One region of the Herbaspirillum sp. VT-16-41 genome, then DNA from elsewhere that is predicted to be linked to it. Evidence: predicted binding sites of a transcription regulator. Region 1 holds the regulator's gene; the other holds the start of a gene.
What was found. Region 1 encodes sigma-54, which starts transcription at its own class of promoters, with help from an activator protein. Its sites were predicted from a motif close to TGGCANGNAANCTGCTTT; they were not measured.
Positions count from the first base shown of each region.

Region 2: the regulator sigma-54 is predicted to act here: its motif matches at 10,378-10,395, upstream of BTM36_RS03065 (nitrate regulatory protein).

Region 1 is NZ_MUXB01000099.1:70,541-86,482, reverse strand. It holds gene raiA (ribosome-associated translation inhibitor RaiA) at 1-120, opposite strand, end outside; gene BTM36_RS08820 (RNA polymerase factor sigma-54) at 279-1,769, opposite strand; gene lptB (LPS export ABC transporter ATP-binding protein) at 1,837-2,577, opposite strand; gene lptA (lipopolysaccharide transport periplasmic protein LptA) at 2,580-3,203, opposite strand; gene lptC (LPS export ABC transporter periplasmic protein LptC) at 3,255-3,863, opposite strand; gene BTM36_RS08800 (HAD family hydrolase) at 3,860-4,414, opposite strand; gene BTM36_RS08795 (SIS domain-containing protein) at 4,414-5,442, opposite strand; gene BTM36_RS08790 (cation:proton antiporter) at 5,790-7,781, shown strand; gene BTM36_RS08785 (methyl-accepting chemotaxis protein) at 7,944-9,575, shown strand; gene BTM36_RS08780 (phytanoyl-CoA dioxygenase family protein) at 9,503-10,270, opposite strand; gene uvrA (excinuclease ABC subunit UvrA) at 10,438-13,296, opposite strand; gene BTM36_RS08770 (glycosyltransferase family 39 protein) at 13,607-15,292, opposite strand; gene BTM36_RS28310 (hypothetical protein) at 15,360-15,515, shown strand; gene BTM36_RS08765 (MFS transporter) at 15,931-15,942, shown strand, end outside.
Region 2 is NZ_MUXB01000022.1:70,554-86,495, reverse strand. It holds gene BTM36_RS03125 (amino acid ABC transporter permease) at 1-615, opposite strand, end outside; gene BTM36_RS03120 (urea carboxylase-associated family protein) at 632-1,267, opposite strand; gene BTM36_RS03115 (DUF1989 domain-containing protein) at 1,273-1,908, opposite strand; gene BTM36_RS03110 (transporter substrate-binding domain-containing protein) at 1,931-2,764, opposite strand; gene BTM36_RS03105 (MurR/RpiR family transcriptional regulator) at 3,064-3,945, shown strand; gene BTM36_RS03100 (DUF2000 family protein) at 4,016-4,423, opposite strand; gene BTM36_RS03095 (AraC family transcriptional regulator) at 4,477-5,325, opposite strand; gene BTM36_RS03090 (YitT family protein) at 5,590-6,297, shown strand; gene BTM36_RS03085 (AraC family transcriptional regulator) at 6,316-7,287, opposite strand; gene BTM36_RS03080 (oxidoreductase) at 7,379-8,212, shown strand; gene BTM36_RS03075 (DUF305 domain-containing protein) at 8,463-8,819, shown strand; gene BTM36_RS03070 (hypothetical protein) at 8,871-10,280, shown strand; gene BTM36_RS03065 (nitrate regulatory protein) at 10,433-11,692, shown strand; gene BTM36_RS03060 (gluconate 2-dehydrogenase subunit 3 family protein) at 11,867-12,577, shown strand; gene BTM36_RS03055 (GMC family oxidoreductase) at 12,646-14,427, shown strand; gene BTM36_RS03050 (cytochrome c) at 14,442-15,890, shown strand.

The sequences.
Region 1 (15,942 bases):
GATCACGCTGACGTCGATCACGTTGTCGAAATGGCGCTTGATACGGGCCAGCTTGCTTTGCACGTATTCCCGGATGGCGGGGGTCAGTTCGAGGTGGTGTCCACTGATGGTCAGATTCATACAAGACTCCTATCGTGAGGTCACTGGAGGTTCGTGCGATGCATCGTCTACAGCTGCTGTACCACGGGCACGGTCTTCGTGTCGGATGGCATGGGCACCAGGTAGGGATGCTTGCCTGAACACAGCAACGGTACTGCTACAGAAAAACTGAGGAAAGCTCAGAGGGACTTGCGGAGATTGACTGGCGGAATCTTCAACACTTCGCGGTATTTGGCGACTGTGCGTCGCGCGACCACCATGCCTTGTTCTGCCAGCATATCCGCAATCTTGCTATCGGATAATGGGGTCTGCGGGTTTTCGGCTCCTATCAACTGTTTGATCAGCGCCCGTATCGCGGTGGAGGAGGCTTCGCCTCCGGTTTCAGTCGCGACGTGGCTACCGAAGAAGTACTTCAACTCGAACATGCCGTGCGGCGTGAGCATGTATTTTTGAGTTGTCACACGAGAGATTGTGCTCTCGTGTAGACCCAGTGTATCAGCAATTTCACGCAGCACAAGGGGCCGCATGGCCACTGCGCCATGTGAAAAGAAGTTTCTTTGACGTTCGACAATAGCCTGCGCGACTCGCAAAATTGTATCGAAACGTTGCCGCATGTTCTTGATGAGCCACTTGGCTTCCTGCAACTGCGACGACAGCGATCCTTCGCCCTTGGCCTGCTTGAGCGCACTCGCATACATTGCATTGACGCGCAGCTTGGGCATGACCTCATGGTTGAGCATGACCTGCCAGCCGTTCTTTGTCTGTTTGACAATCACGTCTGGCACCACGTAGTCCGAAGCATCGCGCGCGAATTCGGCACCCGGATGCGGACGGCACTGACGGATCACCGCCTGTGCTTCGCGCAGGTCCTCGTCATCGCAATCGAGAGCCTTCTTGATCTTGTTGAAATCGCGCTGTGCGAACAGCGGCAGGTAATCCTCGACAATCCTCAAGGCCAGCTTGCGGGTGACGAAGGGCACCTTGGGCAGGCGGCGGATCTGCAGTGCCAGACATTCACCGGCACTGCGCGCACCCACTCCGGCCGGGTCCAGGCTCTGCAGCAGCTTCAGCGAGATCGACAGTTCTTCCAGATCAACGCCCAGCTCTTCCGGCAGGCGCGCCAGGATGTCTTCCAGCGGTTCCTCCAGGTAACCGCTTTCGTCCAGCGCATCGGTGAGCAGTTCCAGCAGCGCACGGTCGCGGTGCGTGCGGGCGGTGACCCGGATCTGTTCCAGCAGGTGTTCGCGCAGGGTCAGCTCATGCGCTTCCAGTTGCGGGCGGGCATCGTCGTCGTCGGGCGATTTGCCACTGCGCGCCACGTCGTCGAAGCTCCAGTCGGATTCGCCACTGACACCGCTCTCGGGGCTGTTGTCTTGATAGTCGAAACTGGCTTCGCCATCAGTAGCGGAGGGGGCTGCTTCGTTGCCGCTGTCGCCAGCGGGCTCGGCCACTCCGGTGGAGGGCGCGGAAGAGACCGCGCCATCGGCCAACAGGCGCACCGAATTGTCGAGAGCGTCGTCCAGGCGTTCGAGCAGGGGATTGTCGGACAGGATCTGTTCCAGTTCCTGGTGCAGTTCCAGCGTCGACAGTTGCAACAGCCTGATCGACTGCTGCAGTTGCGGCGTCAATGCGAGGTGCTGCGAGGTACGTAACTGGAGCGACTGTTTCATCTGTCTTTCTGGGAGCGGCGTGGCCCGCTGGTTGCAATACCGTTGTGTGGCCGATGGACGGCGGGTGCTACATGCGGAAGTGTTCGCCTAGGTATACGCGGCGCACCGATTCGTTGGCGATGATCTCTTCCGGGTTACCGCTGGCCAGCACCGTGCCCTGGTTGATGATGTAGGCGCGGTCGCAGATACCCAGGGTTTCCCGCACGTTGTGGTCGGTGATGAGCACGCCGATGCCGCGTTCCTTGAGGAAGCGCACGATGCGCTGGATTTCGATCACTGCAATCGGGTCGATACCGGCAAACGGTTCGTCCAGCAGCACGAAGCGCGGATCGGTGGCCAGTGCGCGGGCGATTTCCACGCGGCGGCGTTCGCCACCGGAGAGCGACAGTGCCTGGCTCTCGCGCAGCTTTTCGATCTGCAGTTCATGCAGCAGGTTGTTCAGGCGGCCCTCGATTTCATCGCGCGAGAGCGGCTTGCCGTCTTCCTGGCGCAGCTCCAGCACGGCGCGGATGTTGTCTTCCACCGTCAGCTTGCGGAACACCGAGGCTTCCTGCGGCAGGTAGGACAGCCCCAGCGTGGCGCGCTTGTGGATCGGCAGGCGCGAGATGGGCGAACCGTCCAGATCGATTTCGCCACCGTCCGAGGGGACCAGGCCGACGATCATGTAGAACGAGGTGGTCTTGCCGGCACCGTTGGGGCCAAGCAGGCCGACCACTTCGCCACTGCGCACTTCCATGGAGACGTCACGCACCACCTGGCGCGCACCGTAGCTTTTCTTCAGGCCGCGAACGACCAGTGAGCTTGCCATCGTTACTGGTCCTTTCCGTTCTGACGGCGCTGGGCCGGTGCCGGCGTAGCGGGCTGGGCGGGCGTGGAAGGCTGGGTGGCATCCGCCGGCGGTGGGTTCTTGGGCTGGATCACGGCAGTGATGCGTCCTGCCCCCGGCTTGCTTTCGCCGCTGGCGGTGTTGTTGACGGAGTAGAACTCGGCGCGGCTGTCATAAGAGATGAATTCGCCATTGACTTCGTCAGTGATGCGGTTGCCATCCATGCGCTGAATGTGCGCCCGCTGGAACAACTTGGAGATTTCGGTCTGCTCGGAATACTCGATGCGTTCGGCCTGGCCCTCGATCCACAGGTTGGGGCCGCCATCGCGCTTCTGGCGGAAGTTCGCCAGTGCACCAGGGGCCGCGTACAGCACCGCATTTTCATAGCCGTACTGGTCGGTCGTGAGCACCACGCGGCCTGCCTTGATGATCAGGGTGCCGCGGGTCATGACGACGTTGCCGGTGAAGGTCTTCACCTGGCGCACGTCGTCGTAGACCATCTGGTCCGCCTCGATGTTGGTGGGCTTGGTGGAGTCCGCCTTTTCGGCGTGGGCCACGCCGCACACGGCAGCCAGCATCAGCATCGGCAGTAAGAGTGAGCGTTTCATGGATTTCCTGTCTGATCGGTTCTTGGCGTTTTTATCGTGGAGACAACCGGGTTAGCGTTTCTTCGGCGTGGGCTCGTAATAACCGCGCACATTGCCGAACAACTGCACAACCTGGGTGGCGTTGTTGGCCAGCATGCCCACTCCATTCAATCTGGTGGTGCCCATCGTCATTGCAACCGGTTTGTCGGTCTTGACGATCTCGTCATCGGGTAGCAGCAGCAGGTATTCCGAGACCAGATGCATCGGCGCACGGCCGTTGGCGGCGCCACGGATGGCGTTGGCATTGCCATACATGTGGATCTGGGTCTGGTCGTCGGTCACGCGCGCAGTGTCGGAATACAGTTCCATCGGAGGCTTGTCCTTGTCCAGGCTGTGCACCACGGGCTTGGTAATTTCGAAGGAGTCGTCCAGCGGGAAGTGGACCATCTTGGTCCCGGAAACGTCATAGCGCGGAAGTCCCGTGGGACCGAGTTTCACGTAGCTGAAGTTTTCCAGGTAGTAATCGGGTTTGCCACGCGGGCGCTGCACTGCGTGCTGGTCGCTGGAGGCACGCAGGGCCTGCAGCACCCAGAAGCTGCCCAGGGCTGCGCCGATCAGGATCACCACGATCACTGCCAGCCGGATGCGCTCGGCGGCGCGTTCTCCGCTGCGCCCGCTCATGCCAGGTACGGCGCCAGCGCCGCCTCGTAGTTGCCCTGCGCGGCCAGGACCAGGTCGCAGACTTCGCGCACCGCGCCGTTGCCGCCAGTGGCCTGGGTCACGTAATCGCAGCGCGCCTTGACCTCGCGGTGACCGTTGGCCACGCACGCCTTGAAGGCGACGCGGGTCAGGACCGGCAGGTCGATGATGTCGTCGCCCAGGTAGCCACATGCGGCCGCCGTGAGCTGGGTGTGCTGCAGCAGTTGTTCGAAGGCCTGGCGTTTGTCGTGTACGCCCTGGAACACGTGGGCGATGCCGAGGTCGCGCGCCCGCCGCAGTACATAGGGCGACTGGCGTGCGGTAATGATGGCGGCGGCCGTGCCGAACTGTTGCATCATCTTGATGCCGTGGCCATCGAGGGCGTTGAAGCGCTTGAAGGCCTCACCCTCTTCGCCGTAGAACAGGCCGCCGTCGGTCAGGACGCCATCGACATCGAAGATCATCAGGCGAACGCCGGCTGCCTTGGCGAGGGCGTCCGGCGGCAGGGAGCTGGTGAAGGCGGACGCGGTCATCAGATTACCTTGGCGCGGGTCAGGTCATGGATGTGCAGCGCGCCCGTGAGGACGCCCTCGGCATCGGTGACCAGCAACTGGTTGATACGGAATTGTTCCATCAGCTGCACGGCGTCCACCGCCAGCCGATCCTGGTTGATGCTTTGCGGCTGGGCGTGCATCACTTCGGCGATGCTGAAGCTGGTGAAATCCTGGCCCCGCTCCAGCAGGCGGCGCAGGTCGCCGTCAGTGAATACGCCGATCGGCCGGAACTGCTCATCCACCACGGCCGTCATGGCCATGCCCTTGCGCGTGATTTCCATCAGCGCGGCCGACAGCGAGACATCCGGACGCACCGCCGGGATGGCCTCGCCACTGCGCATCACGTCACGCACGTGGGTCAGCAGGCGGCGGCCCAGTGCGCCACCGGGGTGGGAGCGCGCGAAATCTTCTTCGAGGAAGCCGCGGGCGTCCAGCAGCGACACCGCCAGCGCATCGCCCATGGCAAGCGTGGCCGTGGTGCTGGCGGTGGGCGCCAGGTTCAGGGTGCAGGCTTCCTTGGCCACTCCGACGTTGAGGTGCACCGCCGCCATCCGGGCCAGGCTGGAATCGTCATGGCCGGTCATGGCGATGATCACGGCGCCCATGCGCTTGATGATGGGGACGATCGCCAGCAGCTCGGCGGTTTCGCCAGAGTTGGAAATGGCGATGAAGACGTCCTTGGGGGTCACCATGCCCAGGTCGCCATGGGATGCTTCGGCCGGATGCATGAACAGCGAGGGGCTGCCAGTGGAGGCGAGCGTGGCGGCGATCTTGCGGCCGATGTGGCCTGATTTGCCGATGCCCGACACCACGGTGCGGCCCTGGCATTGCAGCACGGCCTGCACGGCTTGTGCCAAGGGCTCGGCGCTATCGTCGCGCAGGCGGCTCTTCAGCGCCAGGATGGCATCGGCTTCGATCTGCAGGGTCTGGCGCGCCAGCTCGACGGCACGGCGGGCAGCCTCGGCGGAAAAAGATGCAGATGTGGTTTTGTCATCGGTTACACTCATAACCGAAGTATAAACGAATTAGCAAAGCAAAAAACTTGCCAGATGTAAGGGAATGCTGTTGAGCTTGATATAAGGTGCAGGATTGCGACGCACTGCAACATGCTCGCCAGGGGGGAATCACTGCCGGTTCCGGCAGCACTGAAGAAGGCGGGGCGCAGGGCGCGCCGGCATCAGACCGGCATCAACCAGGAGCCCGGCTACGCCAACTAGCATGCACCGTTGCGGCCCGCCTCCGCCACCCGCCGCGGTGAGCTGCGGTAAACACCCTCCCGCGCTGCCTTGCTCTGGTGCGTTGTCAAATTGCTCATATTCACTGCATTGCATTGTCATAAGAAACCAAACAAGCCATGTTTTCCGGACTGGAACTGACACTCTTCCTTCTGGCTGCGGCGGTGCTGGGCGTGGTCGCCTTCCGCATGATGCAGTTGCCGCCCATGCTGGGCTATCTGGTGGTGGGCATCATCATCGGCCCGCACGGGCTGGCCTTCGCCGAAGACAATGAAACCACCCACGCCCTGGCCGAGTTCGGGGTGGTGTTCCTGATGTTTTCCATCGGCCTGGAGTTTTCTCTGGCCAAGCTGTCGGCCATGCGCCATATCGTCTTCGGGCTGGGCGTGGCGCAGGTGGCCACCACCATCGCTGCCACCATGGTGATGGCCTGGGGCTCGGCCATGGTGCTGCCGCAGTTCATCAACGTGAGCTGGCAGGCGGCCTTCGCGCTCGGCGGCGCCCTGACCATGTCATCCACCGCCATCGTCTCCAAGCTGCTCACCGAACGGCTGGAACTGGAAACCGAGCATGGCCGCCGCATCATGGGCGTGCTGCTGTTCCAGGATCTGGCCCTGGTGCCACTGTTGATCGTGGTGCCGGCGCTGGCCAACAATTCCGGCAACATCATGGTCACGCTGGGTTGGGCCGTGGGCAAGGCGATGGTGGTGCTGGCGCTGCTGCTGTTCTTCGGCAGCAAGCTCATGCGTGGCTGGTTCCGCATCGTGGTCAAGCGGCGCTCTCAGGAACTGTTCATGCTGAACCTGCTGCTGATCACCCTGGGCGCGGCCTGGATCACCGAAAAGGCCGGCTTGTCCCTGGCCCTGGGCGCCTTCATCGCCGGCATGCTCATTTCCGAGACCGAGTTCAAGCACCAGGTGGAAGAAGATATCAAGTCCTTCCGCGATGTCCTGCTGGGCCTGTTCTTCATCACCATCGGAATGCTGCTCAATGTGCGCACGGTGGTCGATCACTGGTTCCTGGTGCTGCTCCTCCTGACCGGGCCGGTGCTGCTCAAGTTTGCCCTCATTGCCGGGCTGGCGAGACTGTTCGGATCGTCCACCGGCGTGGCGCTGCGGGTTGGCCTGGGCCTGGCGCAGGCCGGGGAATTCGGCTTCGTGCTGCTGAGCCAGGCCGGCGGACTCAAGCTGGTCGATCCCTTGCTGATCCAGGTGATCCTGGCAGCGATGGTGCTGTCGATGCTGGCTACGCCTTTGATCCTGGCCAAGTCCGACGCCATCGTCATGCGATTCTCTGCCAACGAGTGGATGCTGCAATCCCTGGCCCTCACGCAACTGGCCACCCGCACCATGGGCGTGCAGAAGCACGTCATCATCGCCGGTTTCGGCCGCAGCGGTCAGAGCCTGGCGCGCCTGCTGGAAGAGGAGGGGATCGCCTACCACGCGCTGGAGATGGACCCGGAACTGGTGCAGGATGCCCGCAATGGGGGCGCCAATGTCTCCTACGGCGATGCCGCCCGGCGCGAAAGCCTGGTGGCCGCCGGCATCCACCGGGCCGCCGCCCTGGTGGTCACCTATGCCAGTACGCCCTCGGCGCTGAAGGTCTTGCATCACGCCGCCGAACTGGAGCCGGAGCTGCCCGTGATCGTGCGCAGCCATGACGACGCCGACCTCGAAAAACTGCTCGCCGCCGGGGCTACCGAGGTTGTGCCCGAAGCGCTGGAAGGCAGCCTGATGCTGGCCTCGCATGCGCTGGTGATGCTGGGCGTACCATTGCGCCGCGTGGTGCACCGCGTGCAGGATGCGCGCGATGAGCGCTATGCCTCGCTGCGCGGCTATTTCCATGGCATGTCCGACGCCGAGGCCGATGGCGTGGGCATGAATGTGCGCCTGCAGTCGGTCACCCTGATCGGGGGCGCCAGTGCAGTTGGTCACACCCTCGCCGAGATCGACCTGCCCACGTATTGCGGCGCCGAGGTCGCCATGCTGCGCCGTGGCAAGCAGCGTCTCGATGCGCCTGATCAGGCGGTGCTCATGGCCGGTGACATCGTGGTCTTGCGCGGCAGTTCGGAGAGCATCCTGCGCGCCGAAAAACGCCTCCTCAGCAAATGAGGACCAACCCCGCACAATGAGGTCTTGTTCCCCTGGTACGGGAAATGCTAGTGTTGCTGGATGGTAGCGGCGCGGCTTATTCGCCTGCGTCGACCGTGTCAGGACAAGGGCTTCGCACAACGAGTCCCTTGTTGAAAAAACAATAGCAAGTCCGGGAGGAACATGTTCAGCACACTCACGATCAGGGCTCGCCTGATCTTCGTCATTGGTTTTCTGGCCCTGCTGCTGGTGGCATCGGGCGTTCTCGGTCTGGTCAGCCTGCGCTCGACCAATGCGCAGATGCGCTCGCTCTACGAGGACAGGCTGGTGGCGCTGTCCCAGCTCGAACGCATGTCAGCAGCGCTGGATGCTGCGCGCAACGGCATTTCCACCTCCATCGTGGGCGACTCCGGCGATATCGACACCAACATGGACAAGCTGGAAAAGGCCCTCAAGGCCAACGATGCCGTCGTCAAGCAGTATCAGGAAACCGTGCTGACCACCGAAGAAAAGGCGCTGCTGGACAAACTGCTGCCGCAACGCCAGAAATTCATCACCGATGGCATCAAGCCCGCGGTCGAGGCGCTGCACAATCGCGACTTCCAGGGCGCCATCGAAGTCTACGGTGGCCTCATGCTCAAGCTCTATGCCGATGTGCATGCCACCCTGGGGCAATTGATGGACCTGCAGCGCAATGTCGGCCGCGACCTGTATGAACAGGCGCAGCAGCGCTACCAGACCCTGCTCGTCGTGATGAGCGTGGCCATGGCCGCCGGCCTGGCAGTGGCGCTCCTGATGGGGGTGTTGCTGGTGAAAGCCATCTCGGCACCGCTGCGACATGCCGTCGCGCTGGCGCAAGCCGTGGCCGCGGGTGATCTGACCCAGCGTATCGAGGTGCACAGCCAGGACGAGACCGGCCAGCTGATGCAGGCGCTCAAGCAGATGAACGACAACCTGCAGGGTATCGTCGGCCAGGTCCGCCTGAGTACCGATACCATCGCCACGGCTTCCAGCGAAATCGCTCATGGCAACCTGGATCTTTCCTCTCGTACAGAACAGCAGGCCGGTGCCTTGGAAGAGACCGCCTCGGCCATGGAAGAGCTGACCTCGACCGTGCGCACCAACGCGGACAATGCGCAGCAGGCGCGGCAACTGGCGCATTCGGCTTCCGAAGTGGCGGTACGAGGGGGCGAAGTGGTGCGTCAGGTGGTCGATACCATGAGTTCCATCAACCAGTCCTCCAGCAAGATCGTGGACATCATCAGCGTGATCGACGGCATCGCCTTCCAGACCAACATCCTGGCCTTGAATGCCGCAGTGGAAGCGGCCCGTGCCGGCGAGCAGGGACGCGGCTTCGCGGTCGTGGCGTCGGAAGTGCGTTCGCTGGCCCAGCGCTCGGCGGCGGCGGCCAAGGAAATCAAGGTGCTCATCGATGATTCTGTCACCCGGGTAGGCAGCGGCAGCACGCTGGTGGCCCAGGCCGGTGCCACCATCGACGAGGTCGTCAAGAGCGTGCAGCGCGTCAGCGAAGTGGTCAGCGAGATTAGTGCAGCCGGGCAGGAACAGAGCCAGGGCATCGAAGAAGTCAACCGCGCCATCACGCAGATGGATGAGACCACCCAGCAGAATGCCGCGCTGGTGGAGCAGGCCGCTGCAGCCGCTCAGGCCATGCAGGAGCAGGCGGCGCGCCTGTCGGAAGCGGTCAGCGTATTCCGTGTTGGCGGCAGCACCGTGCTGGCGGTTCAGTCGTCCAGCGTCACATCCTCGGAGGCCGCCGAGCGGGTGCCAGGCAGGGGGGGATTGCTCTTGCCGTGATAGGCGAACACGGCCGAACACTTGACCTGGTCGCTGTCGTTGCGGCCAGCCGCGTGGAACAGGCCGCTGTGGAACAGCACCACGTCGCCCGGCTCCAGTGACAGCGCAATGCCTTGCGCAAACAGCGCCTGGTTGGCCGGCACTTCCGGGCGCAGGAAATCCAGTTCATCCATCTGCTCGGCTTGCAGCGTCAACCTGTGCGAGCCGGGAATGAACTTGAGCGCGCCGTTTTCAGGCGTCTCAGCGCCCAGCGCCAGCCACACCGAAATCAGCTCGTTGCGCGGGAAGGACCAGTAGCGGATGTCGCGGTGCCAGCCGGTGGCGGTCCCGAAAGCCGGATGCTTGGTCATCACGCAGTTGTGATGGGCCAGGGTCAGGCAGACCGGTTCTTCGAACAGTTGATGCAGCATGGCCACCAGTTGCTTGTGCCCGGCCCATTCGCGGTAGACGGGGTCGCGCTGCCAGGCTGCGCGCAGGCGCCGCGCCGTGCGGCCACCTTCGGCGTCCAGCGAGGCCGGGGCGCCTTCATAACCGACCTCGGCTTCATATTCGAGCGGGGCGACCGCGCGTTGCAGGTGATCGCGGGTGACGGCGAGCATGCGCTCGCGCAGATCGGCAGGGACCATGCCCTTCAACAGCAGATAGCCTTGCTCGCGGAAAAAGGCGATCTGGGCGGGTGACAGCGGGTTCGACATGTGGGTCTTTCGGGGTTGCACGGCGGCATGCCTGCGGGAATGCCTGCCTTCATTGTGCGCCGGATGGCGGCCAAGAGCATGACTGTATGCCAAGGCGGGCGGCGCGCAAGATACAGATGCGACCGGATTCTGTATCGTTTGCGCGCGCGCAAGTCCGCACTTCTTTTTTACTTCGCTTTCTTCTTCAGCAAGGGTGCCAGATACTTGCCGGTGACGCTGGCCGGGTTCTTCGCTACGTCCTCCGGCGTGCCGGCCGCGACGATCTTGCCGCCGCCCGCGCCCCCTTCGGGCCCCAGATCGATGATCCAGTCGGCAGTCTTGATGACGTCCAGGTTGTGCTCGATGATGGTCACCGTATTGCCCTGGTCGCGCAGGCGGTGGATCACCTTGAGCAGCAGGTCGATGTCATGGAAGTGCAGGCCGGTGGTCGGCTCATCCAGGATGTAGAGCGTGCGGCCGGTATCGCGCTTGGACAGTTCCAGCGACAGCTTCACGCGTTGCGCCTCGCCACCCGAGAGGGTGGTCGCGCTCTGGCCCAGCTTGATGTAGCCCAGGCCCACGTCCAGCAGCGTCTGCAGCTTGCGGGCGATCAGCGGTACCGGCTTGAAGAACTCATGGGCATCTTCCACCGTCATGTCGAGGATCTCGGTGATGTTCTTGCCCTTGTATTGCACTTCCAGTGTTTCGCGGTTGTAGCGCTTGCCATGGCAGACGTCGCAAGGCACGTACACGTCCGGCAGGAAGTGCATTTCCACCTTGATCACGCCATCGCCCTGGCACGCTTCGCAGCGCCCGCCCTTGACGTTGAAGGAGAAACGACCGGCACTGTAACCACGTTCCTTGGCCATCGGCACCGTGGCGAACAGGTCGCGGATCGGCGTGAACAGGCCCGTGTAGGTGGCCGGGTTGGAGCGTGGGGTACGGCCGATGGGAGCCTGGTCCACCGCGATCACCTTGTCGAAATGCTCCAGGCCGCCGATGGCTTCGTGCTCCGCCGGCTCGGTCTGCGAGCCATACAGGTGCCGCGCTGCCGACAGGTAGAGCGTGTCATTGACCAGGGTCGACTTGCCCGAACCGGAGACGCCGGTCACGCAGGTCAGCAGGCCTACCGGCAACTCCAGGTCAACGTTCTTGAGGTTGTTGCCGGAGGCGCCGGTGATAGTCAGCATGCGCGACTCGTCGCAGGGCGTACGCTTCTTGGGGACCGAGATTTCCAGCGAGCCGTTGAGATACTTGGCGGTCAGCGACTTCTTGTTCTTCAGGATCTCCGGCAGCGAGCCATGGGCGATCACGTCACCGCCGTGCACGCCCGCGCCGATGCCCATGTCGACGATGTAGTCGGCGGTGCGGATGGCGTCTTCATCGTGTTCCACCACCAGCACGGTGTTGCCGATGTCGCGCAGGTGGCGCAGGGTATCGATGAGACGGTCGTTGTCGCGCTGGTGCAGGCCGATGGAGGGTTCGTCCAGCACATACATCACGCCGGTCAGGCCCGAGCCGATCTGCGAGGCCAGGCGGATGCGCTGGGCTTCGCCGCCGGAAAGCGTATCGGCGCTGCGCTCCAGGGACAGGTAGTCCAGCCCGACGTTGTTGAGGAAGGTCAGGCGCGAGACGATTTCCTTGATGATGCGGTCGGCGATTTCCTTCTTGGCGCCGGTCAGCTTCAGGGTCTCGAAGAAGGACAGGGTCTCTCGCAGGGGCGTGGCGGCCACCTCATAGATGGCGCGTTGCTGCTTGCCGCTGCCCACCTTCACGTAGCGTGCTTCCACCCGCAGGCGCGCGCCGTGGCAGGAAGGGCATTGCTTCTCGTTGATGAACTTGGCCAGCTCTTCCTTGACCGCCATCGAATCGGTCTCGCGGTAGCGGCGCTGCAGGTTGTTGACCACGCCTTCGAAAGTGTGCTCCTTGACCACGGTACGGCCGCGCTCGTTGACGTAGGCGAAGGGGATGGCCTGGCGGCCGGAACCGTACAGCACCACCTGCTGGGCCTTGTCGTCGAGCTGCTCGAAGGGAACGTCGAGGTCGAAGTCGTAGAAGGCCGCGATGCTGGTGAGCATCTGGAAATAGAACTGGTTGCGACGGTCCCAGCCCTTGATCGCGCCCGAAGCCAGAGACAGGTTGGGGAAGGCGACGATGCGCTTGGGATCGAAGAATTCGATGTGGCCCAGGCCATCGCATTCCGGGCAGGCCCCCATCGGGTTGTTGAAGGAGAACAGCCGCGGCTCCAGCTCCTGCAGCGAATAGCCGCAGATGGGGCAGGCGAACTTGTTGGAGTACAGGTGTTCCTTGCCGCCATCCATTTCGAGCGCGATGGCGCGGCCGTCGGCCAGACGCAGCGCGGTCTCGAAGCTTTCGGCCAGGCGCTGCTTGATTTCAGCCTTGACCTTGACGCGGTCGATGACGACATCGATGGTGTGCTTCTCGGTCTTCTTCAACTTCGGCAGGTCATCGACCTCGTAGACCTTGGCCGTGCCGGTGCCGCTCTGGATGCGAAAGCGCACGAAGCCCTGGGCCTGCATCTCCTCGAACAGGTCGGCATGCTCGCCCTTGCGGTTGGCCACCACCGGCGCCATGATCATCAGCTTGGTATCTTCCGGCAGTGCCAGCACCGCATCGACCATCTGCGAGACCGATTGGGCCTCCAGCGGATGTTCGGGGTGATCGGGGCAGTAGGGCGTGCCGACGCGGGCGTACAGCAGGCGCAGGTAGTCGTGGATCTCGGTGACGGTGCCGACCGTGGAGCGCGGGTTGTGCGAAGTAGCCTTCTGCTCGATGGAGATCGCGGGAGACAGGCCCTCGATCATGTCCACGTCCGGCTTTTCCATCAGTTGCAGGAACTGGCGCGCATAGGCCGACAGGGACTCCACGTAGCGGCGCTGGCCCTCTGCATACAAGGTATCGAACGCCAGCGAGGACTTGCCCGAACCGGACAGCCCGGTGATGACGATGAGCTTGTTGCGGGGGAGGTCTAGGTTGATATTCTTGAGGTTGTGCGTGCGCGCGCCGCGAATGCGAATTTCTTCCATGGATGCCTTCAGCTAGGGGTTTCCTGCCGCCGCGTGGAATGACGCCTTGCGCGGAGCAGCGGTGGGACAACATGTAACTATAACAGGACTGCGAACGGCCGGCAGGCAGGCCGGCGGCGCCAGATGACCCATGTGGGAACACATCCGGGAAATGAAAGCGCGGCAGTAGGAAAAGCGCCCCGGATGGAGCGCAAATGACGCAGGAAATCGTCAGCGCCGGCATTCTGCAGAATGCGTCGGCCAGCAAAAAGCCGGCGCGTGGCCGGCTCGTATTCCCAGGGCGATGGACTCGCTGGACAGCGACCGATGTTTAACCGGCGCGCTGCCAGACCTTGAAGAGCTGTCCGTCATCGCCATCGCGGCGCCCTTCCCAGAACAGCGTCCAGTGACCTTTGGGACGGTGGGTGACACCAGGGGTTTGCTGGATCACCCAGCGGCATTCGGTCCTTCCGGTAGCGTCGATGGGCTGGTGCAGGACGCCCGTGTAGTAGTACAGCATCGGTGCTTCCGACTCGCCCAGGTTCTGGCTGGCCATGCAGTCGTCGGCATGCCAGGCGGGCGCGAGCCGGGTATTCAGGTCGGCGTAGACGAACTCATAACTTTTCCCGTAGTCGGCCCACGGCAGCAGCAGCGTGAAGGCCAGGCCCCACATCAGCGTGATGCCGCCAAACCAGGAAAACGCGCCACGCCATTGGCCGGCCAGCTGCAAGAGACCCAGCGAGGCGATCCACAGGATGCTCATGGCGCCGGCCGCCAGCAAGGCCAGCGGCTGGATCGGAGTGACATATTCCAGCGGCAGCCACTTGCCCATGAAACCGATCCAGTGATGATGTTCGACCGGCAAGGTCGAGATGACATAGATGGCCCAGATGCCCACGGCCATCAGGCCGAAGGCCACACGCGCCAGCCAGTCCCAACCCAGATTGAATGCGTCCGGAAGACGCGGGATGGCGCGCGCGCCCAGCATCGCCAGCGGCAGCAGCACCGGCAGCAGATACAACTGGCGGGCCGTGGCCGAGCTTTGCAGCACGGCCAGGCTGATCGCAGCGAAGACCAGCGGCATGGCGACCCGTGAACTGCGGGCCTGACGCCAGTCGCCGCTGGCCAGGCCCAGCAAGGCCAGTAGCGAGCCGGGCAGGGCGAAACCGGCCAGTGCCCGCAGGATCACGGTGTGATCATTGTCCGAGCCCAGTTTCTTCACCGAAAAGCCGAAGAAGCGGCCGACGTTGTTATCCCAGAACCATTCCATGAACAGTGGCACCGAGTGCTGCGCCAGCAGGGCCGGCCAGATCACGAAGAAAGGCAGTGACACCAGCACCGCCAGACCCACCATCTTCCAGTAAGTGCGGTGACGGCACGACTGCACCAGCAAGCCCAGCACCAGTGCCGTGGCCGCGAAGGTCAGCGGTACGAACAGGCCCTTGCTCATCTCGGTGATTCCCACACCCAGGCCGAACCAGAACGCAGCGATCCACGATGGCGTGCGGCGTTCCTGGTTCAGGGCGATGGCCAGCAGGCCATAGGTAGCCATGGTGGTGCCGGTAACCAGCGCCACGTCAGTGAACATGTCATGGGCATGCTTGACCATGCCGGGGGTACCGGCGAACAGCGCCAGCGTCGCCAGTACCGGCAGGCTCATCAGGCTGCGCTGGTTCCACACCATCTGGGCGATGCGCGCCACGAAGACCAGCGTCACCAGGTTGTAGAGCACGCTGGCCAGGCGCGCACCCTCGTGGTACGGCAGCAGCGGATGCAGCAGCTTGGCCAGGAACACGGCCGTCCAGTAGTACAGCGGCGGTTTTTCCATGAACGGCCGGCCGGCATTGGTCGGCACCAGATACTCACCCGAAGTCAGCATGTGATGGATCATGCCGAAGGAATAGGTTTCGTCCTGCTTCCACGGCCCATGGCCGAAGATGCCCGGCAGCAGCCAGGCTGCGCCGGCCAGGACCAGCAGCAGCCAGGCCATGCGCGAGGACAGGGCGTGCTGACCCAAGACCGGTGCCGATGTCGTCGAAAGAGATGGCCCTGGCTTGCGTTCAGAGACCGAATCGAATAGGAACATGCTGAATACGGATGCGAGCCGCCTGCGCTGCCCGCGAAAAATTCAAAAACCGAAAACCTGGGAGCAGAGCGGCAACAAACGTGATCCTGGGCGCGCCTTGGCGCAGTGCCTGGTGCTCGTCGCCATCCTCTGCATCGGGTTTTCTCCCCCTTGATGCGTGCTTGCTTTATTTTTCTTGGCGAGGATTATTGCCTGGCGAAAATCTTCCGGTAATGGAAGTCGGCGGCTGTTATAGGACACTGCAGAAAAAATGAGCAAGTCGACATTTTGGCATAAGCATTGAACTAAATGACGTATTTGTCAGGAAAGGTGTGAAGATTTGCTACATTCCGCCATTTGCTGACCGCGCATTGTTGGATTGACGCAGCACATGGGAGCGCGCTAAACCCGTCGGATCGGTACAGAGCTCGTCAGGCAGGTTCCCGAGGCGCCGGGCTATGCTGTTACCATACTGCCTTTGCCCTACAGCCCGGTTTCACGAAAGACCGGGCAGCCGCCAACGCCAGCCCCTACACGTCACACGTATGTCCCACGACACAAGTTCATCCGCACAGCCTGAGAAAACCGGCATGTCGCGCGCC
Region 2 (15,942 bases), on a different contig from region 1:
CAGCGCCAGGACCGGCAGCACGACGGCGAGATAGCCGATGCTCACGATCAGCATGATCTGGGACGAGGTATAGGTGCGGGCGATCACCATCTGCCCGGCGTAGGTCAGTTCGGTCACGGCCACCACCGAGGCCAGCGGCGTGGTCTTGAGCAGGATCGTGAATTCATTGACCAGCGCCGGGATGCTGGCCCTGAGCACCTGCGGCATCACGATGCGCGTGGCGATGCGCCAGGGCGCCATGCCCAGCGCGGTGGCGGCCTCGATCTGGCCACGCGGGACGATACGCAGGTTGCCGCGCAGGATTTCAGCGGTGTAGGCGCCGCTGTTGAGGCCCAGCGTCAATGCCGCCGCCAGCAGCGGATGACCGCCCAGCCCGATCAGCGGCAGCGAGAAGAACACCAGGAACAACTGCACCAGCGCGGGCGTGCCGCGCATGAAACTGATGTAGAGCCGCACCAGCCAGCGCAGCGGGGCCAGCGGCGCCAGTTGCAGGGCCAGTGCCAGGTGGCCCCAGGCCAGACTGCCGATGGCGCCCAGCACGGTGAGCGAGACCGTCATCATCCAGCCGTCGAGCAGCGCGGGAAAACTCTGGATCACCTGGGGGCTAAACCACATGCGCGCTCTCCGTTGCCTACAGGGCGTTCAGTTCTTCGGCGGTGGCCACTTCCAGCGCCCCCGGTCGGTCGTTGCCGGGCACGCCGGTGCAACAGGCCGAGACCACGAAGACCATGTCGGCCACCACCCGGCAGGCGATGAAGTCGCCGGCCCGGGTGCGACTGGGCAAGGGAATGATACGGCCCTGCTGGTCCAGGTCGACATGCATGAAGAGATTGATCGGGTCCGGCAGGCGCGGCGGCGTCAAACCCTGCTCCCGGATGACGGCCGAGACCGACTCCACGCAGCCGGTCTGGCCGGCATAGCCGTTGGCGGCCAGCCAGGCGGTGGTGGAAGCCGGCATGAGCAGGTCGTGCGTGCCGACGCTGTCCTTGCCCAGCACCATCAGCGCGCGGCGTCGGTTGCTGACGATGCGCATGCCCGCCTGCAGGACATAGGAATTGCTGAAGACGCGGGTATGGTGCACCGACATGAAGATGTCAGGCTGGGCGCGGTCGAAGGCGAACAGCATGGCGGTGGCGCCGTCCTCGCGCGCTTCGATGCGCAGGATCTGGCCGGCCTTGACGTCGATGGCGCGGCTTTCGCCGGCCGGCACCACCAGGCGCGTGGGTGGCAGGGGCTGACGGGGCGGGGTTTCTTTGAGCAGCAGCATGGTAGTCAGTCGGTGGACGCCCCGGCACGGCGGTGCGGATCGGCGTCATGGATGGAGATGGCGATATCGGTGACCCGCAGGCCGTTGCCGGGAATGATGTCCTGCGGGCAGGACGAGACGGCGCAGAGCAGGTCTTCCAGCACCTCGAAGGTGATGTGATCCCCCGGTTTGCTGGTCGGGTCGGTGACCTGCATGCGGCGGTCAGCGGTGACCGGGCCGTTCTGGAACAGATTGAAGGGCTCCGGCACGTCAAACTTGGACAGGCCGTGCAGCGCCAGGCCTTCGTGCATGTTGTCCAGGCAATTGCGGTGACCGATCACGTTGAAGTCGACCGTGAAGCGGGTATCGTCGCAGGCCGGGACATTGGCATCATGCACGCCGACGGTGTCGGCCACCACGCGCAGCAGCGGCCGATCCAGCGAGGAATACAGGTGGTCGCCGACGTCGAAGAAGATCGACTGCAGTCTGCGGCGGGTATGCGTGGGCGAGAGTTTCTCGCTCTTGTCGCCGGCGACGACGGCCACGAAATCGGCCGCCTGCTGCCCCTCGACATCGGTGATGGTGAGGAACTGGCCGGCCTTGACTTCAAAGGTCCGGCCATGACCGGCGGGGACGGTCAGGGAGTGGGTAGAGTTGCACATGCTGGCAGGTCGTATTGGGCGCTTATTTGGCGGGGATGAAATCGGCATCGGGCGTGGCGAAGGTGACGCCCAGGTATTGCTGCTGCAGACGGGCCAGTTCGCCACTTTTCTTCATGGCCAGGATCTGGTCGCTGACGGCCTTGTTCAGGCGCTTGTCTTCGGGGCGGGTGGCCAGGGCGATCCACTGCGAGGGGCCCAGTTCGCCGGTGATCTTCATCTTGCCGGGGTGCTGCTTGATGACGTCGGCCAGCACGGTCAGGTCATCGAAGACGAAGTCGGCGCGGCGGGTCATGAGGGCGGCCACGGTCTGGTCCACGCTATCGACGCTGAGCAGGGTGATCGGCGCCAGCCCCTTGGCCTTGAGCGTGTCGTTGAACTGCTTGAGGATGCCCTCGGGCGCGCTGCCGGTCTTGACCGCGCCGGTCAGGCCGGCCAGCGATTCGGGAGTGGGGTTGGCGGGAATCCTGGTGAAGTCATCGCGCACCAGGGGGCCATTGACGGTCTTGCCGGTCGGCACCACGTAGGCGATGCGCTTGGCGCGCTCGGCCGTCACGTTCAGTGCCGAGCCTTCCATGTCGAAGGAACCTGACAACAGGCCGGGAATGATGCCGCTGAAGGCCATGCGCTGGTATTCGATCTTCACGCCCAGGCTCTTGGCCACCGCCGCCAGCACGGCCGGGTGGTAGCCCACGATGGCGTTGGAGGCATCGGTGTATTCATAGGGCGCGAAGGTCGGATCGATGGCGACGATCATCTTGCCGCGGCTCTTGATGTCGTCCAGCGTGTCGGCATAGGCGGCGACGCTGCAGAACAGCAGTGCGGAAAGCAGATAGCGGGACAGACGTGGTGCGGACATGGGCGGCTCCTGGAGGTTGAGGGACGATGGGATCGCACAGGCGATCCGGGCAAGCACGATCATGCAATGCATGTTTCATGTCAATCAATCCTGAAACACCAGTTTCCCGCGAGGAACGCCGTGAAACACCAGATACAATCAGGTTAAATCTGAAATATCTGTTTCACGACGACGCCGACGACGTACAATGCCTCTCGTTCCAGGGCAGCGCCGCCCCGCACAAGACAGGTGCGCCGCGCTGCACTGGAATGATTCTTGCACCATCGCGCAGCATCCCAGACCAGGCCGTCCAGACAACCATGGCAAGCATTCCGACCAAGAAGAACAAGGCTTCGGCCTCCATCGAAAGCCGCATCGCGGCGCAGTACGAACAGCTTTCGGGAATCGACCAGCGGCTGGCCGACATCATCCTCAGCGCACCGGGTCAGTTGGCCATGCAGACGGCCACGGAGCTGGCCGAAAGCGCGCAGGTGTCCAAGGCCACGGCCACCCGCTTTTTCCAGAAACTCGGCTATGCGTCCTACGACGATGCCCGGGAAGACGCGCGGGCGGCGCTGATGGGCGGGTCGCCCCTGTATCTGCAGAAGCGCGGAGAGAAGGAAGCCCGAAGCGGGCTCGGTGCCACCATCGAGGCGCACCTGAACCATGAGGTCGCCAACCTGGCCAATACCTACCGCTCGCTGGACCCGCAGGTCCTGACCGATGCGGTCAATGGGATTGCCAATGCGCAGCGCGTGGCGATCATCGGCTATCGTCACAGCCATACGATTGCGCAGATGATCCGGCGCGAGCTGATCCAGGTGCGCAGCAATGTGCTGGTGCTGCCGGCGCCAGGAGATACGCTGGCCGAGTACCTGGGTGACCTGGGCGAGCGCGACATGGCGATCGTGATCGGTCTGCGACGCCGGGTGCCGGCGATCTCCCTGGCGATGGAAGCCTTGGCCGAGGCCGGCGTGAAGACCCTGTACGTGTCCGATGTGATCGCCGGCAAGCCGGCCCGGCGCGCCGACTGGGTGATCCGCTGCCATACCGACGGCATGATGCTGTTCGACAGCGTGGTGGCCGTCTCCGCGATGGTCAACCTGATCTGTTCGCTGACGGCCGAACGGCTGCGCGAACGCGGCAATGGCCACCTGCAGCGGGTGGAGGTGCTGCACCAGAAGTTGAAGGAACTGGAATGACGCGACCGGTCTGAGCGGCCGTCGCCATCCAGCCTGCCCAGCCCTGTCCCCTCCCCGCTCTGGCCTTCCTTCAGGGATGCAGCGCCAGTCCCTTGGTGGCCTTGTCCACCGCCTTCTTGCCGCCGCGCAGGGCCAGTCCCACCAGGTTCATGAATGCCGGGTCTTCCGCCAGAAAGACCTGGCGATTGGCGTCGTCATGGCCGGTGGAAAACATCGCCTGCACATAGGGGGCGACGATCAGTTCACGTTCCAGGCCGATGCGATGGGCCGCCTGCAGCCCCTGCAGGTCGGCCTCGAAGATCAGGATGGGTTGGCCGCACAGGGCGGTGTAGCTTTTCCCGGCGGCATCGACATAGGGCGTGCCCAGGGCTTGCGGCGCGGCGGCGACGATGCCGGTGGCAAGGAATGCGGTGACGTTCAGGCGTTGCCACATGGGCAGGTCATTGCGCACCAGGATGGCGATTTTGGTATCGAACATGCGGTCTTCCCGATCAGGATTCAGAGCCTTCCATCTTAGGAAGCCGCCACGTTTCACTCTAGAACATTTGTGCAGACGCGCCGGTAGGCGGCCGGGGTGATGCGGTAGGCGCGCCGGAACCAGCGGCCCAGGTGGCTTTGGTCGGCAAAGCCGGCGTCGGCTGCGACCTGGGCCGGATCATGGCCGGCCGCCAGCAGGCTGCGCGCCCGGCGCAGGCGCAATTGCACCAGATAGGCATGCGGGGTGCGCCCGAAGGCCCGGCTGAACTGGCGACTCAGGCGGAACCGGTCCATGCCGGAACAGGCGACCAGGTCTTCCAGGCCCAGATCGTCGGCGAAACGCGCATGCATCAGATCGCGTACCCGTTGCAGGGCCGGGGAAGGTGGCTCGTTGCTTCCCGCGACACTGTCGTCGAACTGGCCGGAGAGCAAGACCAGCATGCGGTCCAGGGCCAGGTCGCGGGCCAGTTTGCCCTCGCGCTGGTGCAAGGCCAGGAAGGCCCGGTGGATGGCACCGGCGAGCTGGGCGTCGTCGTGCAGGGTCTGGCGGAAGGTGGCGAAGCGGGTCATCGCGGGCAGGCGCAGGTGGTCGGTCATCCTGTCCAGCCAGGGCGTGGGCAGGTAGAGCATGGCGTAGGTAAAGCCGCTCTCATGGGGCGCGTGACCGTCGTGCAGGGCACCGGGTTCGATCAGGATGGACTTGCCGGGGGTGCTGACGTGCAAGGCGGTGCCGCAGCGGAAGCGCTGCACGCCCTGCAGGGTCACGCCGACCAGTATCTCGTCATGGTCGTGCGGATCGTAGGCATGGCCGGAGAAATGGGCGCCGATGCTCTCGATGCCGCTGTCCTCGTCGCGCTGCAGCCTGATCCATTCCTGGGCGGGCGTGGGAGAAAGAATGTCCATGACGGGATTCTAGCCGGAGGCGACATTCCGGTGCTCATCCCTCGGACCCCCTGGCATATTTCCTGCTAGATGGGAAATGTTGCGAGGACGCAGCGCGGCCGCATCCAGTAGTCGCTGCGTCGCAACAAATCAATTACCATGCGCCCCTGCGGCGACTGTCGACGACAGAAGGCAGTCGCAAATGCAATGGTGGTGCCGGCTTACCCGCTGGCCTGTCCATTGCCGTAACGCGTTCGTTATCCACGATTGATGATTGGTATTGCCATGACGACCTCTACTGCCGGCTCTTCGTCTGCCTCCCCTGCCTCCGTGGCACCCGCTTCTTCCTCGTCTTCCTCGTCCCTACCCCGCCCGCGCGAGCGCGCTGCAGCGCTTCCCCAGGTGCGCCACAACTGGATCGACAACCTGCAGGGCCAGCTGTTCGGGGTGGTGATGATCGCCTTCGGCATGTCCATGCTGCATAGTCTCGGTCTCATCATCGGCCAGGTGGCCGGTGTGGCCTTCCTGGTCAGCTATGCCACCGGGGTCAGCTTCGGTACGGCCTTTGCGCTGATCAACCTGCCCTTCTACCTGCTGGCGGCCCTGCGCATGGGTGCGGCCTTCACCTGGCGCACGCTGGCGGCGGTGACCGCCGTGTCGGTGCTGACCAATATCGCCGGTAACTACATCAGCTACAGCCACCTCGATCCGCTGGTGGGTGCCGTGCTGGCGGGTCTGTGCGTGGGCATCGGGCTGATCGGCCTGTTCCGCCACCAGGCCAGTTGCGGCGGCATGAGCATCCTGGCCAGCTACCTGCAGGAGCGCACCGGTTTCAAGGCCGGCTGGCTGCTGATGGGCTTCGACCTGGTGCTGTTCGCCACGGCGGCCTGCTTCATGCCGGCCGACCGCGTGCTCTATTCCCTGGTGGGGGCCATCGTCATGAACCTGTTCGTGGCCTGGAACCACCGTTACGAGTGGTATATCGCCCGCTGAACGCTGCAGCCCGAGGGCTCAATGCGATGACACGAACTGCGCATCCGCAAAGCCGGGCGGCAGGGCAAAGCTCGCGCGCAGGCGTCGGCATTCGGCCACCGGGGTGGCACCAAAGAGGCGCTTGAACTCGCGGCTGAACTGGCTGGTGCTGACATAACCCACCGCATGGGCGGCCGCCTCGGCCGTCATCTCTTCACGCACCATCAGCAGACGCGCCTGATGCAGGCGGATCGACTTCAGGTACTGCATCGGCGAGGCCTGGGTGATGTCCTTGAAATGCACGTAGAAGCTGGGCGCGCTCATGCCGGCCTCGGCCGCCAGCTGCATCACGTCCAGGTCCTGCGCATAGTCGTTGTGGATACGCCGCAGCACCCGTCCGATCTTGCCGAAATGACCGCGCATGGCCAGGGCATTGCGTAGCGCCTCGCCCTGGGCGCCGGTGAGCACCCGATAGTAGATTTCGCGCAGCAGCGCGGTACCGAGGATGGCGGCCTCCTGCGGTTGCGCCATCGCTTCCAGAAAACGCAGCAGGCTACCCTGCAAGGCTGGCTCCATGGGCGAGGACATCATGCTGCGCGCGGCCTGCACGGCGGGGGCGCCCTGGCGGTCGATCTGCAGCGCCAGCTCGGCAGCCAGGGTGAAGTCCAGATGCAGGTACAGGGCCAGCAAGGGCCGTCGCGGCGTGGCATCGGTCTCCATGGTGAAAGGTACCGGTACCGAGACCGCCAGGTAGTGCTGCTCGTCGTAGAGATACAGCTCCCCGCCGAAATAACCCCGCTTGCGCCCCTGGCAGACGATCACGATACCGGGGTCGTAGAGCACCGGCGTGCGCGCCAGCGGACCGTCGGCGCGCAGTACGCGCACGCTCTCCATGGGCGTGAGGTGATAGCCCTCGGTGGGCGCCATGTCCTGCAGCAGGTGGATGATGCGCTGCTGTACAGGGGCTTGCAGGGTGGGCTTGGCGGTACGCACGGCAATCTCGCGTTTCATAGTTTCAGGCAATAAAAACAGGTGATTACGACTTAATGATTCGGTGATGGCTGACTATTATGCACTCCCCTACTTCAACTGGAGAAGCATGATGTCCCTGCAGAAAACCTTGCTCATCACCGGCATCAGCAGCGGCTTCGGCCGGGCGCTGGCCGAGGCCGCCCTGGCCGCCGGTCACCGTGTGGTCGGGACCGCACGCCACGCACAGGCGGTCGCCGACTTCGAGGCCCTGGCGCCGGGCCGCGCCTGGGGTCACGTTCTGGATGTGACCGACACCGCCGCCATCGCGCCCATGGTCAGCGCGGCCGAAGCGCAGACCGGTGGCATCGACGTACTGGTCAACAATGCTGGCTATGGCCACGAAGGCGTGATGGAAGAATCGCCGCTGGCGGACATGCGCCGCCAGTTCGAGGTCAATGTCTTCGGCGCGGTGGCGATGATGAAGGCGGTGCTGCCCTTCATGCGCGCCCGCCGCCGCGGCCACCTGATCAACATCACCTCCATGGGCGGGCATATCACCATGCCGGGGATCAGCTATTACTGCGGCAGCAAGTTCGCGCTGGAGGGTATCTCGGCCTCTCTGGGCCAGGAGCTCAAGGCGCTGGGCATCGCCGTCACGGCGGTGGCGCCGGGCTCGTTCCGCACCGATTGGGCGGGTCGGTCGATGGCGCGCTCGCCGCGCACCATCAGCGACTATGACGCCCTCTTCGACCCAGTCCGCAAGGCCCGCGAAGACAAGCACGGCAAGCAATTGGGGGACCCGGCAAAGGCAGCGCAGGCGATGCTGGCCCTGATCTCCATGCCGCAGCCACCGGCCCATCTGCTGCTGGGCAGCGATGCGCTGCAACTGGTGCGCGCCGGCGTGGCCGCGCTGGAACAGGAAATCCAGACCCATGAAGCGCTGAGCCGTTCCACCGACGGTTGAGCCTATCCTCCTTGCCGTCGTTGGGCATGAGCGGGTGACAGATTTGTCATTCGATTGTCATGCCGACGACGCCGTGCGCTGCCTAGACTGCCCGTACTCATCACCTCCAGGAGATAGCATGAAGGCAGTATCGACAACGCACGGCCGGTCGGCCCGGGGCTGGCGCCTGATGCTGGCGGCTTCGCTGGCATGTTCCCTGGCTGCGTTCGCGGCCACCGCACCGGCCCATGACATGGGGGCCATGCACGACATGGGTGCCATGCATGGCATGGCCCATGGCGGCGCGACGCCGGCCACTACGGCAGCGCCCCCCGTCTTCGTGGCCAGCAGCGCCAAACCCTTTTCCACACTGAATGACGATGCCATGGCCGTAATGGACTACGGCATGCAGCACGCGCCCATGAACGGTCAACCTGACCACGATTTCGTGAGCATGATGCTGCCCCATCACCAGGGTGCAGTCGACATGGCGCGTGCCGTGCTGTTGTACAGCCAGGACCCGGAGATACGCAATCTGGCACTGGGCATCGTGGCCGAACAGCAGAACGAGATCCAGGTGATGCAGGCCTGGCTCAAGCGCCACGGCTACCCCTCCAGCGCGCCCTGAGCCCGCCATCACTGTGCCTCCCCCCGCTTTTCCAACCACCGCGCCAACGCCATGAAATCATCCAGACTCGCACTTTCCACCCTCACCATCTCGCTGCTGTCCTTGCTGTCCTGCTCGGCCATGGCCCTGCCCACCGCCCATGACCGGGTGTACACCGCCGACCAGAACAGCAATACGGTGTCGGTCTTCAACCCGGCCGACAATACGCTGGTAGGCCAGATCCGCCTGGGCAATCCGCGTCCGGACGTGCTCTCGCCCCTGTATCGCGGCCAGATCAACGTACACGGCATGGGCTTCTCGCCGGACCACAAGACCCTGGTGGTGATCTCCAACGGGTCCAACTCGGTCACCTTCATCGATACCGCCACCAATGCCGTCAAGGGAGTGACCTATGTCGGCCGCTCCCCGCACGAAGGCTTCTTTACCGCTGACGGCAAGGAAGTCTGGGTGGTGGTGCGCGGCGAGGACTACATCTCCGTCATCGACCCGCAGACCTTCAAGGAAACCCGCCGCATCCAGACCGCCGTCGGTCCCGGCATGGTGCAATTCCTGCCGGACAACAAGCTGGCCTTCTCGGTATCGAGCTTTACGCCGCAGGTGGATGTGATCGACGTGAAGTCGCATACGGTGATCAAGAAGATCGACGTGGTGAGCCCCTTCTCGCCCTTCCTGCAATTCACGCCCGACCACAAGGAACTGTGGATGACCCACAAGGACGTGGGCAAGGTGACCCGCATCGACACCCGCACCCTGAAGGTGACCGGCGTCATCGATACCGGCTTCATCACCAATCACCTGGCCTTTGCCACGGTCAACGGCCAGGTGCTGGCCTATGTCACGGTGGGTGGCGAGAACGTGGTCAAGGTCTACAGCACCGATGCCCAGGCGCAGTTGCTGGCGACCATCCCGACCGGCGCGCTGCCGCATGGTATCTGGAGTTCCGACGACAGCAGCCGGGTCTATGTGGGCCTGGAAAACGGTGACGGCATGGAAGTGATCGATCCGGCGCAGAACAAGGTGATCGCCCACGTCGCCGGTGGCCAGGCGCCGCAGGCCCTGATCTTCCTTTCCAACGTGGTCGGCGAGGGTGATGGCAAGCAGAACCTGGCGCCGCTGGCCAATGCCGAACCGCTCAATATCCGCCTGAAACCCGTGACGACGCCGGAAGCCAAGGGCTTCGTGGTGTCGCGCAACCTGGGCGTGGTCGATGCCCTGGAGGTGTCGCTCTTCAAGCTCAAGCCGCAGACCAACTACAACGTCTACCTGAGTGGTCAGAGTGCGCCGGTGGCCAGCTTCGTGACCGATGCCAAGGGCATGTCCAACGGCACGGCCATCGGTCCGGCGCGCCGCCTGGCCGAACCGGGCGCGCAATCGTCCCAATCCGGCCCGCTGAAACTGATCGTGATGGAAGGCGCGGCACCGGCTGACGCCAGCCGTGCCGTGCTGGTCAGCGACATGTAGTCGGGTACGGCGGGGCGGACCGGGGTGCAAGGTCGTCGGCCCGCCCCGGGGTTTCAGGCAGGGGAGCGATCCTTTACAATCGCGGCAGCGCCGGGCATTGCATGAATATTGCTTGCCCTGGCAGCTGCCCGCTCCCTCCCTTTCCTGCGCCCATGAGCAACGTCCTCAACTACCTGATCACTGCCCGCCGCTGCGAAGTGGAAGAACTGCAACGCCTCGCCCGCACCTGCCAGCTGGTGCTGACGGTGGGCAAACTGATCCACTGCCTGCAGCAGGAACGTGGCATTTCCAATATCTACCTGGGCTCGCGCGGTGAGCGTGATGCCCTGGTGTGGCGCGAGCGCGTGGCCGCCAGCGAGGTGGCGCAGCAGGAATTTGCCTCCTGGCTGGAGGCGACCGAACATGACAACGCACTTTCCAACGGTGCCCGCCTCTACACCCGCATCGCCTTCGCCTTGCACGCCCTGGACGGCCTGCCGCGCCTGCGCGCCGACGTGGCGGCCCTGGCCTGCTCGCCGGCTGCCAGCTACGAACGTTTCAAGACGCTGGTCGGGGCGCTGCTGGCGCTGGTATTCGAGGCCGCCGACGTGGCAGTCGATCCGCAGATCTCACGCCTGCTGGTGGCGCTGTTCAACCTGATGCAGGGCAAGGAATTCGCCGGCCGCGAACGCGCCGGCGGCGCCGCGGCCTTTGCCATGGGCAAGATCACGCGCGAGCAGGAACAGAGCATCGAATATCAGATCGAGATGCAGGAGCAGGCTCTGCGCCGTTTCGAGTCCTTCGCCGAGGGTTTCCGCAATGAGTGGACGGCGATGCAGGCGACGCTGCCGCTGGCGGAGCTCGAGCGACTGCGCCGCAAGCTGCTGACCTCGCACGAGCGGCCGCTGGATTCCGATATGGCCGATGCCTGGTACCAGTGCTGCTCCACCCGCATCGATGGCCTGCATCAGGTCGAGATTCACCTGGCGCAATACGTGCAGGCGCAATGCCGCGCCAAGATCATCGAACTGCAGAAGGAGCTGGACGATCAGGGCCAGTGGTTCAGCCAGGAAGAGGCGCTCGATCCGCTGGCCCCGCTGGCGACCTTCTCCTCCAGCCTGGATGGCGGGCACCTGAGCGGCGGCCCCATGGATGCCGGGGTCGGGCCGCACCTGACACAATCCATCGTCGACCTGCTGCGGGCGCAATCCGAACGGCTGCAGAACCTGACCCAGGAACTGGCCACCGTGCGCGAGAGCCTGGAAGAACGCAAGCTCATCGAACGCGCCAAGGGCGTGCTGATGATGAAGCAGGGCCTCAACGAAGAAAACGCCTATCGCCTGCTGCGCAAGCATGCGATGAACCAGAACCGCCGTATCGCCGAAGTGGCCCAGGCCATCCTCTCGCTGACCGAGATCCTGCCGGACGCCTGAGCAGCGGACATGCGGACATCGCGGTGCTGGTACAGCGTCGCGATGTCAGACGTTTCCGACACCAAAACCTCAGATTCACTGATCCCTTCACGCTGCGCAAGCGCGCATCATGGCTCATCCGTACGGAAGGCATCTGCCTTGCTGCGGCCCCGATTTCCCACACGGAAACGCGCCATGAAAAAAATAAGCATCTCCGCCAATCGCCGCCACTTCCTGCGCGGCGCCCTGACTGCCGCGCCGGCTGCCGCGCTGGCGGTGACCACCGGCAGCCTCACCGTGGCTGCCCAGGGCCAGTCGGCCAAGCCCGGCGACAACACGCCCTACAAACCCAGCTTCTTCAACCAGGATGAATTCGCCCTGCTCAGTGCCCTGGCCGAGGTGCTCATCCCGGCCGATGAAAACGGCCCGGGTGCGCTGGAGGCAGGTGTGCCCGAATTCATCGATGCCCAGATGAACACGCCCTACGGCCAGGGACAGCTGTGGTACATGCAGGGGCCCTTCACGCCGGATGCGCCGGCCGAGTTCGGTTACCAGCTGCCCTACCCGCCGCGTGAACTGTACAAGAAGGGCCTGGCCGAGTTCGACGCCGCCATCAAGCAGCAGTACGGCCAGGGCTACGTCGGGCTGAACCAGCAGCAGCGCGAAAAGATGATGGGCGAGTTCGAGAAGGGCAATGTGAAGATGGCCAGCATTCCCCCCGCGGCCTTGTTCAACCAGTTGCTGCAGAACGTGCACGAAGGCTATTTCTGCGACCCCGTCGATGGCGGCAACAAGGGCATGGCCGCATGGAAGATGATCGGCTTCCCCGGTGCCCGCGCCGACTACTACGACTGGGTGGACCAATACGGCCGCACCTATCCGCTGCCGCCGGTCTCGCGCGGCTGATGACCCGGGCGTCCCTGCCCCTGCCCTTTACTTCTTTCCTCTTCCCCTTCCCCAGGAAGCACAAGCACATGGCCAACAAGAACATGAAAGCAGTCGACGTCGTCATCGTCGGCTTCGGCTGGACCGGGGCCATCATGGCCAAGGAAATGACCGAGGCCGGTCAAAGCGTGGTGGCGCTGGAACGTGGTGTCTATCGCGACACCTATCCCGATGGCGCCTATCCCAAGACCATCAATGAGCTGGACTACCAGCAGCGCTTCAAGCTGTTCCAGAACCTCAACAAATCCTCCTTCACCTTCCGCCGCAAGATGGGCGACAGCGCCATCCCCTATCGCCAGATCGCCATGTTCAAGCCGGGTGAAGGTGTGGGCGGTGCTGGCCTGCACTGGTCGGGCTGCCACTGGCGCATCCTGCCGGAAGAACTGCGCATGCGCAGCCATTACGAAGAACGCTACGGCAAGAACTTCATCCCCAAGGATATGAACCTGCAGGACTGGGGGGTGAGCTACGAAGAACTGGAACCGTATTTCGACTTCGCCGAAAAGATGATGGGGACTTCCGGCACCGCCTATCGGGTCAAGGGTCGCGTAGTGGACAATGGTGGCAACCCCTTCGAGGCCGACCGCTCCGACGCCTTCCCGCTGCCGGCGCAGAAGGAGCAATACCAGGCGGCGCTGTTTCGCAAGGCGGCGCAGCAGGCGGGCTTCCATCCCTTTACGCTGCCCTCGGCCAATGCCTCGGCACCCTATGTGAACCAGTACGGTTGCCAGATGGGGCCCTGCACCTTCTGCGGCTATTGCTCGGGCTATGCCTGCTACAACTATTCGAAAGCCTCGCCCAACGTCAACATCATGCCGGCACTGCGCCAGAGCAAGCTGTTCGAGCTGCGCAGCCAGTGCAATGTGTTGCGCATCGAACTCGACAGCACCCGCAAGAAGGCCACCGGCGTGACCTACATCGATGCCAACGGCGACACCGTGTTCCAGCCAGCCAATATCGTCGTGGCCAGTACCTTCGCCTACAACAATGCGCGGCTGTTCCTGCTCTCGGGCATCGGCAAGCCGTATGACCCGGTTTCCAATACCGGTGTGGTGGGCCGCAATATCGCCTTCCAGATGATGTCCACCATCAATGCCTTCTTCGCGCCGGGCAAGAACATCAATGGCTTCATCGGTGCCGGTGGCAACGGGGTGGCGGTGGATGACTTCAATGGCGACCACATGGACCACGGGCCGCTGGGCTTCGTGGGCGGTTCCCCGATCTGGAGCAATCCGGCCGGGGCCAAGCCAATCTCGGGGATTGCCGTGCCGCCCGGCACACCCAAGTGGGGGCGCGCCTGGAAGCAGGCGGTCAAGGACAGCTATCTGAACACCATGTCCTTCGACGTGCATGGCGCCAACATGGTGTATCGGGACGTCTATGTCGATCTCGATCCGAACTACAAGGACGCCTTCGGCCAGCCGCTGCTGCGTTTCACCTTCGACTGGAAGGACAACGACATCCGCATGAGCCGCTATGTCACTGATCAGGCGGTCAAGATCGCGCATGAACTGAAGGCGCGCGAGATCAAGGTCACGGTCAAGGATTTCGGCGCGGCGCCGGACCTGCGCAGCTACCAGACCACGCACTGGGCCGGAGGCGTGGCCATGGGCAATGACCCCTCCACCAGCGTGGTGAACCGCTACCTGCAGAGCTGGGACGTACACAACGTGTTTGCGGTGGGCTCAGGCGTGTTCGCCCAGGGCATCGGCTACAACCCGACCGGGGCGGCGGTGGCATTGACCTACTGGTCGGCCCGCGCCATCCGCGAGCAATACCTCAAGGACCCGCGTCCGCTGGTCAGCGCGTGAGCACGGGAGTGATGATGAAACGACTGATCCTGACCTCCTCCCTGGCACTGGGCGCGGCCATGCTGGCCGCGGCAGCCGCTTACAACCTGGCGTATGCCGATGATTCGCTGACCGTTGCGGCGCCGCCCAAGCCGCCGATGGGCGGGCGGCTGTTGAATCGCGAAACGGTGCCCTTGCAGCCCTTCGCGGTACCGCCGGCCGATGCCGCGCTGTCGCAACGCATTGCCGCCAAGGGCAGCCCCAGTGCGGACGGCCAGTTGCTGCTGCGGGGTGCCTACCTGGCGCGGGCCGGCGATTGCGTGGCCTGCCATACCAGCAAGGGTGGCGCACCCTTTGCCGGCGGTCTTGCGCTGGCGTCCCCGCTGGGCGCGATCTATTCGACCAACATCACGCCGGACAAGGAACACGGCATCGGCGACTGGAGCTACGAGGACTTTGCGCGTCTGATGCGTACCGGCGTCACCCGGGCTGGCTATACGGTCTACCCAGCCATGCCCTACCCGTCCTATTCGCGGCTGAGCGAGGAGGACATGCAGGCGCTCTATGCCTACTTCACCAAGGCCGTGCCGCCGTCTGCCCAGGCCAATCGCGCCAATGACATCCCGTGGCCGCTGTCGATGCGCTGGCCGCTGGCGATCTGGCGCAAGCTGTTCGCGCCGACGCCGACGCCTTATGCAGCACCGGCCGGCGGCGACCAGGAACTGGCACGGGGTGCCTATCTGGTGGAGGGACTGGGACATTGCGGCAGCTGCCATACGCCGCGCTCGACCACGCTGCAGGAAAAATCGCTGCGTGACGACAGCAGCCGTCTCTACCTCTCCGGTGGCCAGGTGGTGGATGGCTGGAGCGTGCCGTCGCTGCGCAACGAGCATGGTGGCGGCATCGCTGGCTGGAGCCAGGCCGATCTGGTGGAGTTCCTGCGCACCGGACGCAACCAGTTCACAGCCTCCTTCGGGGCCATGAATGACGTGGTCGAGCATTCCATGCAATACCTGAGCGAGGCCGATCTCAATGCCATCTCGCGCTACCTGTTGAGTCTGTCGCCGCGCAACGATGCGGCGCCCTATCGCTATGACGAGGTGAGCGCCACGGCCGCCTACGAGGGCCGGCCGCAGACGCCGGGTGCGGCGCTCTACCTGGATCGCTGTGCCGCCTGCCACCGCAGCAACGGCACGGGTTACGGCAAGGCCTTCCCGGCCCTGGCGGGCAATCCGGTGCTGCAGACGGGCGATGCCACCTCGGCCATCCGCATCATCCTGCAGGGCGGACGCCAGCCGGCGACTGATTCGGTCAAGGGCGGACTGGTGATGGCGCCCTACGCGCAGTTGCTCAATGACCAGCAGGTGGCGGAAGTGACCTCGTATATCCAGACCGCCTGGGGCAATCGCGGCGCGACGGTGTCGGCGGCCGATGTGGCGAAGATCAGGAAGACGGCGAAGCCGGTGGAGGATCGGGCGCCGTGAGGGCGGGAGCAAATGGCCTGGCACTACACCGGCCAAGGTACTCACCAAACAG